2 regions of the Epibacterium sp. ABV4_022 genome follow, and region 2 is predicted to be linked to the other one. Evidence: riboswitches for the same ligand, from Rfam matches in the RefSeq annotation. Region 2 holds a riboswitch; the other holds the start of a gene.
What was found. A riboswitch is a leader RNA that binds a small molecule or an ion and turns the genes downstream of it on or off. The one in region 2 is predicted to bind thiamine pyrophosphate.

Region 1 (5,780 bases), 1.2 Mb from region 2:
CATCCCCGCGGTCATGATGACAGCGCCCAGCCCACGCAGGGCGGGTATCAGACGATGATGCAGCACAGTCTCCCTCCGGCACGATTTCAGATGGCACAGAGAATGCCGCCTGGCGCGGCCTCGGAAAAGACCGGATACGGGAATTTGAACAGCTTGTGACAAGTGTTGCACACAGGATTCAAAATGCGCCCGCCCACGGCGGGCCTGCGCGCAGGCTGACCCGCCCGCCTGTCCTGTCGGCCCTGTCGCGCCCCCTTGAGGGGGCTGCCACGCGGTGTCAGTCGAAGATGTCCTCGATCGCGTCAAAGACCTTCTTCCAGCCGGATTTCTTTTTCTTCTTCTTTTTCTTCTTCAGCTGCTTGGCCACCAGCCCCGCTGCCAGATCGCCCCAATCGCCGGTCTTTACCGCGCGGGTGGGGTTGGGCTTGGCCGGTTTTGGCGCCTTGGGCCGTTTGCCACGGGTCTGCGCCGTTTTCTGCCCAGCCAGCGGCCGCATCTTTTGCGCCGACAGCGGCGCGCCGCAGGTGCCACACACCAGCGCGTGCACAGCCGCATCGGGCACAAATGTGGACTGGACGCCACAGTAACAACAGCGAATGAGTTTGCCGCCGGGGATGCTCTTGTGTGCGATGGGGACCTCCTCCTGTTCAGCCCTTCAACGAAGCATATAGGGAGAGCGCCGCCGCATTTGAAACATTGAGCGAGCCAAAACCGCGCGCCGCGTCGATCTTGACCAGCTTATCGACGGTTTCCTTGGTCTTTTGCCGCAGGCCCGGCCCTTCGGCGCCCAGCACCAGGGCGATCGGGTCAGAGGTGCGGCCCGCGACCGCCTCCTCGATGGTTTCCTCGGCCTCGCCATCCAGCCCCAGCACCAGATACCCCATCTGTTGCAGCGCCACGATACTGTCCGAGAGGTTGCGCATGCGCAGGTAGGGCTGGCGTTCCAGCGCGCCGGAGGCGGTTTTGGCCAGGGCACCGGTTTCCGGGGCCGAGTGGTGACGGGTGCCGATCACCGCCGATGCGCCCAGCACTTCGGCGGAACGCAGGATGGCGCCAACGTTGTGAGGGTCGGTCACCCGATCCAGAAGGATCACCCGCGGGATTTCCGCGCCGATGCAATTGTCCTCAAGCCCGCCCCAGTTCAGCGGCTTGACTTCCAGCGCCGCCCCCTGGTGCACCGAGCCGGGATCGATCGGCACCGAGAACTTGCGCGGGTCGACCACATCGGGTGTCATGCCGGAGGCGGCGATGGCGTCTTCGAGCTTGTTCTGGGCATTCAATGTCACCACAAGGCGCAGCTTTTCGCGCCGGGGATTGAGCAGCGCATCACGCACCGCATGCAGGCCAAACAGCCAGACGGTTTCCGCCGAGGCCGCCTTTTTGGCCTTTTCCTTTTCCACCACCCAGGCGGGTTTCTTGCTGGGTTTCTTGTTCATGACATGCTCCGGAAAACAAAATGCGAGGCGGCGGAAAAAACTTGCGATTTTCCGGTTGACGCCCGTTTGGTGCGCTAGTAATCACGCCTCCACGTCAGGTGCAACATGCTTCTGACCGTGGGCGACAGGCCGCAAGGTGTGGCAGGGGACTGTAACTCCCTCGCGGAGACGCACGCTAGGTTCGATTCCTAGGTCGCCCACCATCTTCTCTCTTTCAACTGAAAAATCAATGACTTGAGACTAGATGGTGACCGCCGTCCTGTGGGTCGTTTTTCCAAATGGTGTGATCCGCCCCCGCGCGCGACCGGGGCAACCAGTGCGGCTGCGCCAGGTGGATTGTTGCAGATTTTGCGCGTGAGCGATGGCGCCGGGGCGCTGCCCCGGACCCCGGGATATTTCCAAGAAGATGAAGGCAAGCGCCGCGGTATGGACCGCAGCTCGGCGTCGCCTGGAACCGATCGCGGACGCGCGCTGGCCGAGCTGTCAGACCGTCTGGGCAAGCGCCGCTTCGACCCAGGCGACCAGCGCGTCGAGATCGGGGGCGGTTTCGACGGCCAGACCTTCGGCGAACCCCTCGAAGGCCTCGACGTTCATCCGGTTGACGCCGGACACCACCGGCAGCCCCATGGCCAGCGCTTCGGCGATGACCGGGCGCATGCCACGGCCATCGGCCTCGTGTTTGCCGAATTTATTGACCAGCAGCACCTGCGGCGCGGGTGTGGTGGCAAGCTGAGCGGTGACCAGCCCGACGGCGCGTTCGAGCGCCTCGGGGTTGAGGCGGCAGCCACGGGCGCCCTCGCCCAGGGACTGGGAGATCCGGATGGTTTCCCCCTCGGGCAGGACGCGCACATCCATGTCGCAGAGCTTGCTGTCATAGCAATCGGTGTTGGTCTGCACGATGCCTGCGGTGCGAATACCCCTTTCGGCCAACCGCTCTGCCAATGCGGTCAACAGGCGGTCGGTGGCGCCGCGTTCGGTGGTCATCACATAGGCAAGCTGCATGGGGTCGTCCTTTGCATGTCGTCTGCGCAAGCGGCAGATTAGCGCGAAAGGACGGCGCCCGCCAGTGGCGACGCAGGCCGTGATTGTCGCAGATCAGCGCGTACCGTGTGTGCCCGCCGCCATGGCGCTGAGGCCGAGCCGGGCAAAGAGCGCCTCGTCCGCTTCCTCCTCCGGGTTGTCGGCGGTCAGGAGCGTGTCGCCCATGAAGATCGAGTTCGCCCCGGCAAAGATGCACATCGCCTGCAGCTCATCGCTCATTTCGGTGCGCCCGGCCGAGAGCCGCACATGCGCGCGCGGCATCAGGATGCGGGCCAGCGCAATGGTGCGGACGAATTCGATCGGATCAAGCGGAGGCGTGTCGGCCAGAGGCGTATCTGCCATCGGAATCAGCATGTTGATCGGCACCGATTGCGGATGTTCCGGCAGCGTCGCGAGGCTCAACAGCATGTCGATCCGGTCGCCGCGCTCTTCACCCATGCCAAGGATGCCGCCAGAGCAGACGTTGATCCCGGCCTCGCGCACCCGCGCAAGGGTGTCCAGCCTATCCGCAAAACTGCGGGTGGTGATGACCTCCGGGTAGTAGCGCTCCGAGGTGTCGATGTTGTGATTGTAGTAATCCAGCCCCGCATCCCGCAGGCGCAGCACCTGATCCTGCTCCAGCATGCCAAGCGTCATGCAGGTCTCCATCCCCAGCGCCTTGACGCCTTCGATCATCGCTTCCAGCTGAGCCATGTCGCGCGCCTTGGGGCCGCGCCAGGCCGCCCCCATGCAGTAGCGGGTAGCGCCGGCGTCGCGGGCCTTCTTGGCTTCGGCGATGACACGCTGCACCTCGATCAGTTTGGACGCCGGAAGCTGCGCGCCATTACGTGCCGATTGCGAACAATAGGCGCAATCCTCGGCGCAGCCGCCGGTCTTGATCGACAGGAGGCGCGATTTCTGCACCGCGTTGGGATCAAACATCTGCCGGTGCAGGCTCTGGGCCTGAAACAGCAGATCCATGAAGGGCTGAGCATAGATCTCCTCTGCCTCCTGCCGGGTCCAGTCCGTGCGGACAAGGGGGGTGTCGAGCATGGGAAGCCTCGCTGGATAACGGATGACACTACACGCCAAGGGGGCGCGAATCTTTTATAGATAATATATAAAACATGGTTTGACATAGTACAGCATTGAATAGATTTGAGTTTCATTCAGGCGCGCGCATCAAAAATACGCGCATAGCGCGAGTTCACGGCACAACCCTCTGCAGGAGGGCGTGGATCAGAAATCTCTTGACGGGCTGCCATGTCCTCCCCTACGCCTAGGGCCACGCAGGGGAGTCCCGCCGAGGGGACTGAGAGGCAGACAGGGAGAAATCCCGGTGACGCGACCCTTAGAACCTGACCCAGTTGATACTGGCGTAGGAAGCTAGGACAGTCGCGCATCGCCCCGGTACAGGGTTGATCCGCCGCTGCTCTGACACGGCAGGACCTGTACCCCCTGCCCCGTTTTCCTCCGGCCCGGCTCAATTGGTGTCTTTTTGAGAATGGACTCGAGGAGCACCAAGATGAACGTCCCCAACCCAAAGATCACCACAGGCGCATTGCCTGCGTCGCGCAAGATCTATGTGGCAGGCGAGATGCACAAGGACATCCGTGTGCCGATGCGCGAAATCGCCACCCATCCGACCGCGGGCGAGGCGCCGCTGCCGGTCTATGACAGTTCCGGGCCCTATACGGATCCGGAGATCCTGACCGACATTCGCGAGGGTCTGGCGCCGCTGCGCGCCGCCTGGATCAAGGATCGCGGCGATGTCGAAGCCTATCAGGGCCGCGATGTTACCCCTGCGGACAATGGCTTTGTCGCGGGCGACCGGCTAGTGCCGGAGTTCCCGGTGCGGCCCGCACCCCTGCGCGGGACCAGGGATGCCGCCCCTACGCAACTGGCCTATGCGCGGGCGGGGATCATCACACCGGAGATGGAATATATCGCCATTCGCGAGAACCAGCTGCGCGAGCTGTCGCCCTGTCATGGCAGCCGCGATGGCGAGGATTTTGGCGCAAATATCCCCGACTATGTGACGCCGGAATTTGTACGCTCCGAGATCGCCGCCGGGCGCGCCATTATCCCCGCCAATATCAACCACCCGGAGCTGGAGCCGATGATCATCGGCCGCAATTTCAAGGTAAAGATCAACGCCAATATGGGCACCTCGGCCGTCACCTCCTCGATGGAGGAGGAAGTGGACAAGCTGGTCTGGGCGATCCGCTGGGGCGCGGATACGGTGATGGACCTGTCCACCGGCCGCAACATCCACAACACCCGCGAATGGATCATCCGCAACAGCCCGGTGCCGATCGGCACGGTGCCGATCTATCAGGCGCTGGAGAAGGTGAACGGCATCGCCGAGGACCTGACCTGGGAGGTGTTCCGCGACACGCTGATCGAGCAGGCGGAACAAGGCGTCGATTACTTCACCATCCACGCAGGCGTGCGGCTGCATATGGTGCCGATGACCGTGGAACGCGTCACCGGGATCGTGTCGCGCGGTGGGTCGATCATGGCGAAATGGTGCCTGCATCACCACAAGGAGAGCTTTCTCTATGAGCATTTCGAGGAGATCTGCGATATCTGCCGCCGCTATGATGTGTCGTTTTCCTTGGGCGATGGGCTGCGTCCCGGCTCGATTGCCGATGCCAATGACGAAGCGCAATTTGCCGAGCTGGAAACGCTGGGCGAGCTGACCAAGATCGCCTGGGCCAAGGACTGTCAGGTGATGATCGAAGGGCCGGGCCATGTGGCCATGCACAAGATCAAGGAGAACATGGACAAGCAGCTGGAGTGCTGCCACGAGGCGCCGTTTTACACGCTCGGCCCGCTGACCACGGATATTGCGCCGGGGTACGATCACATCACGTCTGGCATTGGCGCGGCGATGATCGGCTGGTTTGGCTGCGCGATGCTCTGTTACGTGACACCGAAAGAGCACCTCGGCCTGCCGGACCGCGATGACGTCAAAACCGGGGTGATCACCTACAAGATCGCCGCCCATGCCGCTGATCTGGCCAAGGGTCTGCCCGGCGCGCAGCGGCGTGATGATGCGCTGAGCCGCGCACGGTTTGAGTTCCGCTGGGAGGACCAGTTCAACCTGTCGCTGGACCCGGAAACGGCACAGAGCTTTCACGACGAGACCCTGCCGAAAGAGGCCCATAAGGTGGCGCATTTCTGTTCCATGTGCGGGCCGAAGTTCTGCTCCATGCGGATCAGCCACGACATCCGCGCCGAGGCCCAAAAGGAGGGCTTCGAAGCGATGGCGGCGAAGTTCCGCGAAGGCGGTGAGCTTTATGTGCCGGTGGCGGATGCTGC
Region 2 (5,780 bases):
GGTTTCGTCGGTGAACTCGGCCACCGGGATATGCAGGTTCTCGGGCGCGGGACCTTTGCGGATACGGCCCGCGGTGTCGTAGTGCGACCCGTGACAGGGGCAGAACCAGCCATTGAATTCCCCGGCGCCATCGCCCAGCGGCACACAGCCGAGGTGGGTGCAGACACCCATCATCACCAGCCATTCGCCATTTTCGTCGAGGGTGCGGTTTTCATCGGCGGCGTCGGTGCCCGGTTTGTTCGGGTTTTCCGAGGACGAGTCGATCAGCTCTTGCATCTCGACTGCGCGCGCTTCGTCGATTTCTTCCTGGGTGCGGCGGCGGATGAACACCGGCTTGCCAAGGAACATCACAGAGATCTGCGTACCAACATCCACGCCGGAAATGTCCACAAGGATGGAGGACAGGGCCTGAACGTCAGCGGAGGGATTCATCTGGTTGACCAGTGGCCAAACGGCGGCACCCGCGGTGACAGCCCCTGCGCCAGCGGTGGCGTAGTAGAGGAAATCTCTCCGGGTTCCTTCGTGGTCTTCTGCGTGGGACACGAGGTTTTCTCCAATTTCAGCGCCCGTTTAGGGCAAACATGCGCTTACACCGCAACTGGACGCGGTGACTCAGCCGCGTGTCTAGCGATGCAAACCGGGTTCGTCTAGCGGTCAAAGCAGCGCAGGTCTGCCGAAGACGGGGTTTCTTTCACAGAACCGTTGCAATGCTGCGCCGCTTCCGCCCCTATCTGCCGCTTCTCCTTTAAAACCGGGTGAAAACCCGGCCCCAGACGGCGTTCAGGCGGCATCCGGTCGCGTCGCCTGCATCGACGGGCGCGATTCGAAGGCCCGCAGCCACTCGGCAAGCTGCGGGTTGCCCTCGCGCCAACCGGCGTCCGGGTGACGAAAATCCACATAGGCCAGCGCCGCCGCCATGGCCAGTTGGCCGATGTTCACCGGCCCGTTCAATGCCGGCATCCACCGCGCCTCGACCGCTGCACAGGCGCCGAGGATCTTGTGACGCTGCCCGTCCAGCCAGCCGTCCCATTGTTTGTCCGCGGGGCGCAGGCGTTTTTCATAGGCCATGGAGACACCGGCATCCATGATGCCGTCCGCCGTGGCCTCCAGCACCTTCATGTCCCAGCCGCCCTTGTAGAGGGCGCCCCCTGCACGGGCATCGAGGAATTCGCAGATCACCCGGCTGTCATAGAGTGTCGGACCACCCTCGCGGGTCAGCGCCGGGATCTTGGCCAGCGGGTTGCTGGCCGCAAGCGCCGCATCCGGGCCGGTGACGGATGTGGTGACCGGCAACAGCGCAACATCGTCCAGCTGGCCGGTTTCATGCAGCACCAGCACCACCTTGCGTACAAAGGGGGAAGAAGCCGAATAGAAGAGTTTCATGTCACTGGGTCTCCCTGGTTGGCGCAACTCTAGCGGGCGTTCCGCCGTTTTGGAAATGTAGGATCGCAAAAAATGCGGAAACCGCGGTCAATTGTCGCCCAGGTAGCTGCGCAGCGCCGCAGGCGGGTTGTCCAGCAGCTGCACTGTGGGTTCGGGCGGTCGTGCCGTGCCCTCGGCCACCAGCACCACCTGATCCGCGATCCGGCGCGCGTCCTGCGGATCGTGGCTGACCATCAACAGGGTAAGATCGCTTTCGGCGGTGATGTCCCGCACCAGATCCAGCATCTCCGCCTTGAGCGCCGGACCCAGCGCCGCAAAGGGTTCGTCCAGCAACAGCAGTTCCCGCCCCTGGACCAGCACCCGCGCCAACGCTGCCCGGCTCTGCTGGCCACCGGACAGCTCCGCGGGTTTGCGATCTTCCAAGCCCTGCAACCCGACGCGGGCGATGGAGGCGTCGACCTGCGCGCGCTCCGCCGCAGTCAGACGGCGATTGGCATCGACCCCGAGGCCCACGTTTTGCCGCACCGAGAGATGCGGAAACAGGTTGCCGTCCTGAAACAGCATTGCCACCGGCCGCTTGCCGGGGCCCAGCGGCGCCAGATCTCGCTCCTGCCACAGGATCCGCCCCGCCGCGAGGGGCTGAAACCCGGCAACCGCCTCCAGCAGGGTGGATTTGCCCGCACCGGACGGACCAATCACCGCCACCCGCGCACCACCGGCGAACTCGAGGTCAGCTTCGAGGCGGAACGTGCCCTTCCGGATGTCTGCGCCTTCAAGTTTCAGCATGGAATCGCCCTCCCCGGTCCAGCAGCCAGAATACCCCCATCGACAGAACAAACAGCAGCAGCGCCGCCCCCTGCGCGGCCTCCATGCGATAGGCCCCCATCAGCCGATAGACCTGCAACGGCAACGTCGCGACCTCGGGATCGGCAAACAGCGCGATGACACCAAGATCACCAAGCGACAGCGCTGCGGTCAGTCCGGCGGCAAAGCCGATCTGAGCCCGACAGCGCGGCAGCAGCACCCGCTGCCAGACCGCTCGGCCACGCATGTCGAGCGCAACGGCCAGGCGTGCATTCTGTTGCAGCACCTGCCGCATGCGAGGCACCAGAATCCGCAGCGCAAAGGGGAGCGCCATCACCATGTTGACCACCGCCGTCACCGGCAGCGCCAGCACAAACGGGTCGACAAAGGGATAGACCATCACGAACAGCCCGGTCCCGATCACCAGCGGCGACGCCGCGAGCCCCAGGATACCGGCGACTTCTCCCAGCCGTTTGCGCCCCATGGCAATGCTTGCCGACAGGGGCAGCGCCACCAGCAACAGCAGTGCGGTGCTCAGGCTGGCAATCTGGATCGACACCCAGGCCGCGTTCCAGACTGAGCCGGGCAGGCTCGCCAAGCCAGGCACGCCCGCCACCAGCACCGCCAGCAGCGGCAGCATCAGGAACAGCGCGGCAAGTGCGATCCACAGACCGTCAAACAGCCTTGCGCGCGCCCCTGCCCCGTCCCAACGGGCCACCGCCCGGTCGAGACCGGCACCAAGACCATCCCCGAGCGACACCCGCAACGCCAGAAGCGCCGCTGCCACCGTCAGGACAAGCTGCACGCTGGACAGCATCGCCGCCCGCCCAAGATCAAAGTCAAAGTGAAACGCCTGATAGATCGCCAGTTCCAGCGTCGTCGCACGTGGCCCGCCACCAAGGGTCAGCGCCACCGCGAAACTCGACAGGCAGATGGCAAAGATCACCGCCGCGGCACCGGGCACCACCTGCCGCAGCATCGGCAGTTCCAGAAGACGCCACATGGCCCCCGGCCCGGCATCCAGCTGCACCGCGAGCCGGAACCGCTCTGCCGGTATCTCCTGCCAGCCTTGCAGGATCAGCCGGGTTGCCAGCGGCAGGTTGAAGAACACATGCGCGATCACCACCCCGTGCAGCCCGTAGATCTGAACCGGGGGCAGGCCCACCAGCCCCAGCGCATCACTCACCCAGCCGGAGCGGCCAAAGACCGCCAGCAGCCCCAGGATCGCAACAATCACCGGCAGGATGAACGGCGCGCCCAGTAACGTGATCAAGACACGACGCCCGGGAAACCTGCGGCGGGCCAGGGCACGGGCGACCGGGATCGCCAGAGCGACACTGATCAGGGCCGACAGCACCGCCTGCACCAGCGTGAACCGCAGAGCCGACTGATCGGCTGCGCCAAACCCGGCGCCGTCCTCCGCCCGCAGGGTTACCGCCGTCAGCGTGCCCAGAACCAGCAGCGCCACCCCGAGGGCGGCGCAGGTTCCGGGCCAGGTCGCGACCGGACGCAGGTTTACCGGCTGAGCGCTGTGCGCCATTCGTCCAGCGCCTTTGCCCGCAGGTCTGCGGCTTCTTGCTCGGGCAGAAGCAGGGCTTTCTCCGGGTTCACCAAAGTCTCGAACCCGGCAGGCAGGCCGTCGGCGGGGATGACCGCCGGATACATCCAGTTGGTGGTCGGAATGATCGATTGGAACTCATCCGACACCATGAATTGCAGGAACTGATCCGCGAGATCCGGCTGATCGCTGGCCGCGAGTTTTCCGGCCACCTCAACCTGCATGTAGTGCCCTTCGTCAAAGACGGCGGCGGCCTTGCTGTCATCCTCTTCGGCGATCAGATGATAGGCAGGCGAGGTGGTGTAGGACAGCACCATATCCGCCTCACCTTCGAGGAAGAGACCATAGGCTTCCGACCAGCCTTTGGTGACGGTGACGATATTGTCGCTCAGACTCCCCCAGATCGCTGGCGCCTCGTCGCCATAGGCGGCCTTCACCCACATCAAGAGCCCGAGCCCGGGGGTGGAGGAGCGGGGATCCTGGATGACGATCTTGGCGTCGCTCTCGCCCAGCGCCTTGAAATTCGTGGGCGCATCCGCGGCGGCATTGTGCACGAAGGCGAAATAGCCCCAGTCGTAGGGCGCGAAGACCTCGTCGTTCCACGCCACGGGGAGCGCATAGTCGGCCTCGACCGAGATCGGCGCAAACAGACCGGTGTCCTTTGCCGCAGCGGTCAGGTTGGTATCAAGGCCAAGCACCACATCCGCATCGGACCGCTCGCCTTCCAGCTTGATCCGCGCCAGCAGCGCCGCCCCGTCGCCGGCGCCGACGAATTTCAGGTCACAGTCGCAGGTCGCTTCAAACGCCTGCTCCACCGCCGGGCCGGGGCCCCACTCGGACACAAAACTGTCGTAGGTGTAGACCACAAGCTCTGGCGTGTCCGCCGTCGCGGCGGTGGCGGCCAAAAGCGCGCTCGCAACAAAGAGGGGTTTCATATCGTCCTCCAATGCGGCGTCAGGCAAGGAGGAGATCGGAGCATCAGCGCACCGCAACATCCGGAACCTTCCCTCCGCCGGTATAATCCGGTTCAGGTTCAACGGGTTCGCCATCCGGCATCTCAGCGCGTCATGTCGCGCACCCCGAGGTGGGGCAAACCCTAGGGCGCGTTTGCCGGATTGGCAAGCGCAGCCTTGAGATGCCAAAGACAGACGCCAGCTCAGGCTTGGGTCAGCACGCCTGACCTGTCGTTTCATCCGCGAAACACGAGGACAATGAGAAGCAGGCGGTGTTTCTGTCGTTTCTGCCCTGTTGATGCGCGGCTCTCTTTTCCCGGGCGCGCTTTGCCGTTAAAGGGTCAGGACAAAGGAGACCCGCGCGCATGTCCATGAACTCTTTCGGCCACCTCTTCCGTGTCACCACCTGGGGCGAAAGCCACGGGCCTGCTCTCGGGGCGACCGTCGATGGCTGTCCGCCGAATGTCCCGCTGAGCCCGGACATGCTGCAACAGTGGCTGGACAAGCGCCGCCCCGGCCAGAACAAGAACACCACCCAGCGCAACGAGCCGGACGCGGTGAAGATCCTGTCGGGCGTGTTCGAAGGCCACTCCACCGGCACGCCAATCCAGCTGATGATCGAGAACACCGATCAGCGGTCAAAGGACTATGGCGAGATCGCGCAAACCTTCCGCCCCGGCCATGCGGACATCACGTATTTCCAGAAATACGGCAACCGTGACTATCGCGGCGGCGGGCGGTCCTCTGCCCGCGAAACCGCGGCGCGGGTGGCCGCGGGCGGTGTTGCACGCGAAGCGATCAACGCGCTGGTGCCCGGCCTACAGATCAAGGGCTATATGACCCGGATGGGCGAGATGGAGATCGACCGCAGCCGGTTTGACTGGGCAGCGATCGACCAGAACGATTTCTGGATTCCGGATGCGGGCGCTGTTCAGGACTGGGAAGACTACCTGCAAGCGCTGCGCAAGGATCACGACTCGGTCGGCGCCGTGGTCGAGGTGGTGGCACGCGGGGTGCCCGCCGGTATCGGTGCGCCGATCTATGGCAAGCTCGACACCGACCTCGCCGCCGCGATGATGTCG

Region 1: linked by a shared signal. The riboswitch ahead of thiC (phosphomethylpyrimidine synthase ThiC) and the one ahead of thiB (thiamine ABC transporter substrate binding subunit) in region 2 are both predicted to bind thiamine pyrophosphate.

What each region holds. Positions count from the first base shown of each region.
Region 1 covers NZ_JBSWVA010000001.1:1,455,220-1,460,999, reverse strand. Annotated here, with positions in the region: gene ACXAF5_RS06950 (hypothetical protein) at 278-562, opposite strand; gene rlmB (23S rRNA (guanosine(2251)-2'-O)-methyltransferase RlmB) at 648-1,436, opposite strand; tRNA gene ACXAF5_RS06940 (tRNA-Tyr) at 1,556-1,639, shown strand; gene ACXAF5_RS06935 (DUF2478 domain-containing protein) at 1,920-2,438, opposite strand; gene bioB (biotin synthase BioB) at 2,532-3,509, opposite strand; TPP riboswitch at 3,738-3,858, shown strand; gene thiC (phosphomethylpyrimidine synthase ThiC) at 3,982-5,780, shown strand, end outside.
Region 2 covers NZ_JBSWVA010000001.1:257,842-263,621, reverse strand. Annotated here, with positions in the region: gene petA (ubiquinol-cytochrome c reductase iron-sulfur subunit) at 1-543, opposite strand, end outside; gene ACXAF5_RS01230 (glutathione S-transferase) at 781-1,383, opposite strand; gene ACXAF5_RS01225 (thiamine ABC transporter ATP-binding protein) at 1,471-2,169, opposite strand; gene ACXAF5_RS01220 (thiamine/thiamine pyrophosphate ABC transporter permease ThiP) at 2,156-3,727, opposite strand; gene thiB (thiamine ABC transporter substrate binding subunit) at 3,703-4,680, opposite strand; TPP riboswitch at 4,733-4,837, opposite strand; gene aroC (chorismate synthase) at 5,064-5,780, shown strand, end outside.